Regions from separate parts of the Streptococcus sp. Marseille-Q8145 genome, predicted to be linked through region 2. Evidence: predicted binding sites of a transcription regulator. Region 2 holds the regulator's gene; the other holds the start of a gene.

Region 1 (2,402 bases), on a different contig from region 2:
GTCACCGAAACCTGGTGCTTTAACAGCCACTACATTGAAGGTACCACGAATCTTGTTAAGAACAAGTGTTGGCAAAGCTTCACCATCCACATCATCTGCAATAATCAAGAGCGGACGGTTGGTTTTCAAAATGTTTTCCAATAATGGGAGAATTTCTTGAATGTTAGAAATTTTCTTGTCTGTAATCAAGATATAAGGGTTGTCCAGATCGGCCACCATTTTTTCACTATCCGTCACCATGTATTGAGACAGGTAGCCACGGTCAAACTGCATTCCTTCTACGACATCCAGTTCTGTTTCCATACCTTTGGACTCTTCAATGGTGATAACGCCATCGTTGCCAACTTTTTCCATAGCTTCAGAGATGTACTCGCCGACTTTCTCGCTGCGAGAAGACACGGCAGCAACCTGAGCAATCGCTTCTTTGTTAGAAACCGGAATCGCCGTTTCTTTCAGAGCGCTGACAGCAGTCGCAACTGCTGCTTCAATCCCGCGGCGGATACCGATTGGGTTAGCACCCGCAGTAACGTTTTTAATTCCTTCACGAACGATAGCTTGGGTCAATACAGTAGCAGTCGTTGTTCCGTCTCCAGCGATATCGTTGGTTTTTGAAGCCACTTCTGACACCAGCTTAGCCCCCATATTTTCAAAGTGGTCTTCCAGTTCGATTTCCTTGGCAATGGTCACACCGTCATTGGTGATGAGAGGTGAGCCAAAAGATTTTTCCAAAACAACATTGCGACCTTTAGGGCCCAAGGTTACCTTGACAGTATCTGCTAGAATATCCACACCACGAACCATTGCACTACGTGCATCTGATGAAAACTTAATATCTTTTGCCATTTTTAAACCTCTTTCTTAGATTTTTACTCCACAATTGCAAGAATGCTTGCTTCTCCAACAACCAAGAATTTCTCATCCTGATCTTTGACTTCAATGCCAGCATGGCTTTCAACTAAAACCTTATCACCTGGCTTGACACTTGGTGCGACCAATTCTCCATTGAGCGTACGGATCCCTTGGCCGACTGCGATGACTGTCGCTTCTTTTGTCGCGTCTTGCCCTGCACCAGCAATGACAAAGCCACCAACTTTCTGTTCTTTTTCTTCTACTTTTAAGACCACACGGTCACCTAATGGTTTTAACATCTTTTTCCTCCAAAGATTGAATTTTAGCACTCTATGACATCGAGTGCTAATCTATAGTTATTATTTTATCACTTGGTCAGAAATAGTCAAGAAAAAACTTTGCCGAATGACAAAGTTTTTGGGGAAATTAATTGGAAACATTATTGAGCTAACTTCAGTTTCTCTTCAAAATCATCAATAACCTTTTGCAAATTTAGTCTACCCTTGTAGATGCCATAGCCAAAGACCAGCATGACAAGAATTCCCAAAATAGCTAAGATGACTCCTACGATGAAAAGAAGCAGATTGGTTCGATGAAAGAGATAGATCAGGACAAAATTGATTAATTCCTTTCAAAAAACGAAGGTATCCTCATGGAATACCTCCGTTTCTGTATATATTTATTCAAATACAAATTGATTGTGGTAGAGCTCAGAATAGAAGCCGCCTAGATGCAGCAATTCATGATGATTGCCTCTTTCAATGACTTCCCCATCTTTTAGGACAATAATCTGGTCTGCATTCAATATGGTCTTTAAGCGGTGAGCGATGACAAAGCTGGTTCGGCCTGCCACAATAGCCTCCATCGCGCTCTGAATCTTGCTCTCGGTTACCGTATCAACATTAGAGGTGGCCTCATCCAAGATCAGCACTTGAGGATCGGTCAAAAGGGTTCGAGCGATCGAAATCAATTGCTTTTGACCTGTTGAAAAGATGTTTTGATCATCATCTACGATTGTATCGTATTTATCAGGCAAGCTTTCAATATACTCGTGAATATGGGTAGCACGCGCAGCGATTTCAACCATCTCCTGACTTGCATCCGGCACTCCAAATCGGATATTGTCTCGAATGGTTCCACTGAACAAGACAGAATCTTGCAAAACGATACCTACATGACTGCGCAAGCTATCTAAGTCATAGTCTCGGATATCGCGTCCGTCAAATTCGATACTACCCTTATCCACATCGTAAAAACGATTGATCAGGTTCATGATGGTCGTCTTCCCTGATCCTGTCGGTCCTACAACAGCAATCATCTTACCTTTTGGCGCTGAAATGGAAACATCTTTCAAAATCGGCTTACCTTCGACATAAGAGAAATCCACATGCTTTATCTCGACGCCTTCTCTCAGCTCGGTAAAGGCTGGTGCATTCTGCGGGCGCACTTCCTCGGGCGCATCAAACATTTCCTGAATCCGATCCGCACCAGTGAAAGCCAGCTGCAGACTTCCCCAGCTTGCCGCAACCTGAATGATAGGCTGATAGTATTGT
Region 2 (2,402 bases):
AGGCCCTTTGATTTTTCAAAGGATGAGAAAAAGAAAGAAGCCCACTGGAAGCGCGATCGGAACCTGAGGGATGTCTTAATCCATCTTTATGAGTGGCACCAACTGCTGCTCAACTGGGTGCAGGCCAATCAAAGGGGAGAAGAGAAGTCCTTCCTGCCTGCTCCCTACAATTGGAGAACTTATGGTGAGATGAATATCGCATTTTGGGAAAAGCACCAGCAGACCTCTCTTGAGGAGGCGAGTTCTTTATTGGTTAATTCACATAAAGCTGTCCTGGACCTAGCTGCAACCCTAACCAATGAAGAATTGTTTTCCAAGGGAGTTTATAGATGGACGGGCGGAACGACCTTGGGTTCTTATTTTGTCAGCTCTACATCCAGCCACTATGATTGGGCTATGAAAAAGCTTAAAGCTCATCAAAAGAATTGTAAAAGGAATCTTGTCCAATAAAGTTTTCTAGGACTTGAGACCGATTTTTAGCACTCTTGCAAAAAGAGTGCTAATTTTTTGGTTTTTTTGTCTTGACATTCATTTTTAAGAGTGTATAATAGAATCATAACTTAGCACTCGATGTGTCAGAGTGCTAAATATAAAAAATAAAATCTCGCCAGTGGCTGGAAATTTTCTAAAGAGAGGTGAGGTCCTTGGTAACAGAACGCCAAAATGAGATTTTAAATCTAATTATTGATATCTTTACCAAGACGCATGAGCCTGTCGGTTCTAAAGCCTTGCAAGAGTCTATCCAGTCTTCGAGTGCTACCATCCGTAATGACATGGCAGCCTTGGAAAAGGAAGGGTTACTAGAAAAGGCCCATACATCGAGTGGTCGCAAACCCAGTGTCGCTGGTTTCCAGTATTTTGTCCGTCATTCCTTGACCTTTGATCAGCTTGCGGAAAATGAGCTCTACGAGGTTGTCAAAGCTTTCGACCAAGAGTTCTTCAAGCTGGAGGATATCCTGCAGCGGGCAGCGGACGTCTTGGCAGAGTTGAGTGCTTGCACGGTTGTAGCTCTTGACGTCGAGCCTAGTCGGCAACGGCTGACGGCTTTTGATATCGTTGTTATTAGCCAGCACGCAGCCTTAGCTGTCTTTACTCTGGATGAGTCCAATACCCTGACCAGTCAGTTCATGATTCCTAGGAATTTTCTCCAGGATGACCTACTGCGCTTGAGGGATATGATTCAGGAGCGCTTTCTGGGACAGACGGTTTTAGATATCCACTACAAGATTCGGACAGAGATTCCGCAGATTATCCAGCGTTACTTTACGACGACGGACAATGTTCTCGATCTCTTTGAGCATATTTTTGCTCAGATGTTTTCGGAAAAAGTAGCTGTAGCTGGTAAGGTTCAGTTGCTACGTTTTGCGGATCTTGAGGCTTATCAGTTCTTTGATGATCGTCAGAAGGTGGCTTTTGAAATCCGTGATAGTCTAGCTGAGGATCAGATGCAAAATGTCCGTGTTGCGGACAGTCAAGAGGACTGTCTGGCCAATCTAACCTTGATTTCCAGCAAATTTTTAATTCCCTATCGAGGCTTTGGTATGCTGGCAGTGGTCGGTCCAGTCAATCTGGATTACCAAAAGGTGGTCAGTCAGCTCAATGTTGTCAATCGAGTCTTGACTATGAAACTCACAGATTTCTACCGATATCTGAGTAGCAATCATTATGAGGTGAGTTGAACATGAAATTACATAAATTCCTAAAAAGGAGGCGAAAAATGTCTGAGGAAACAAAAAACGAAGAAGTAAAAGAAGAGGAAGTGGTAGAAGCTACTGAAGAAGCTGTAGAGACTGCAGAAGAAAAGGTAGAAACCGCTAAAGAAGCGGATGAAACTACTCCTGAAAAATCAGAACTAGAACTAGCAAATGAGCGTGCAGAAGACTTTGAAAATAAATACCTTCGCGCTCATGCAGAAATGCAAAATATCCAACGTCGTGCCAATGAAGAACGTCAACTCTTGCAACGCTATCGTAGCCAAGATTTGGCAAAAGCGATTCTCCCTTCTTTGGATAACCTTGAGCGTGCACTTGCCGTTGAAGGATTGACAGACGACGTCAAAAAAGGCTTGGAGATGGTACAAGAAAGCTTAATTCATGCCCTTAAAGAAGAAGGAATTGAAGAAATCGTAGCTGACGGAGCATTTGACCATAACTACCATATGGCCATCCAAACTCTTCCAGCAGACGATGAACACCCAGCAGATACCATTGCCCAAGTCTTCCAAAAAGGCTATAAACTCCATGATCGCATCCTAAGACCAGCTATGGTAGTGGTGTATAACTAGGCGGTAAGTCAGAAATCTGTGATTTCGTTGACGCACCCCCGCAAAGGTGATTAGGCTGGTCACGAGCGTTTGCGAAGTGAACTGCCAATCAGCTACTGCGTAAACCTTGTCCGAAACG

Evidence for each region. The regulator HrcA, encoded in region 2, represses chaperone genes, less so after heat shock. The targets are predictions, from matches to a motif close to TTAGCACTCNNNNNNNNNGAGTGCTAA.
Region 1: groES (co-chaperone GroES) is a predicted target of HrcA. The motif match lies at 1,172-1,198, and genes of this name have one in related genera.

What each region holds. Positions count from the first base shown of each region.
Region 1 is NZ_CBCOPQ010000004.1:49,136-51,537, reverse strand. It holds gene groL (chaperonin GroEL) at 1-843, opposite strand, end outside; gene groES (co-chaperone GroES) at 867-1,148, opposite strand; partial or broken gene ACWPVL_RS08495 (DUF202 domain-containing protein) at 1,289-1,471, opposite strand; gene ACWPVL_RS08490 (ABC transporter ATP-binding protein) at 1,529-2,402, opposite strand, start outside.
Region 2 is NZ_CBCOPQ010000002.1:438,154-440,555, forward strand. It holds gene ACWPVL_RS05570 (ClbS/DfsB family four-helix bundle protein) at 1-450, shown strand, start outside; gene hrcA (heat-inducible transcriptional repressor HrcA) at 645-1,679, shown strand; gene grpE (nucleotide exchange factor GrpE) at 1,718-2,284, shown strand.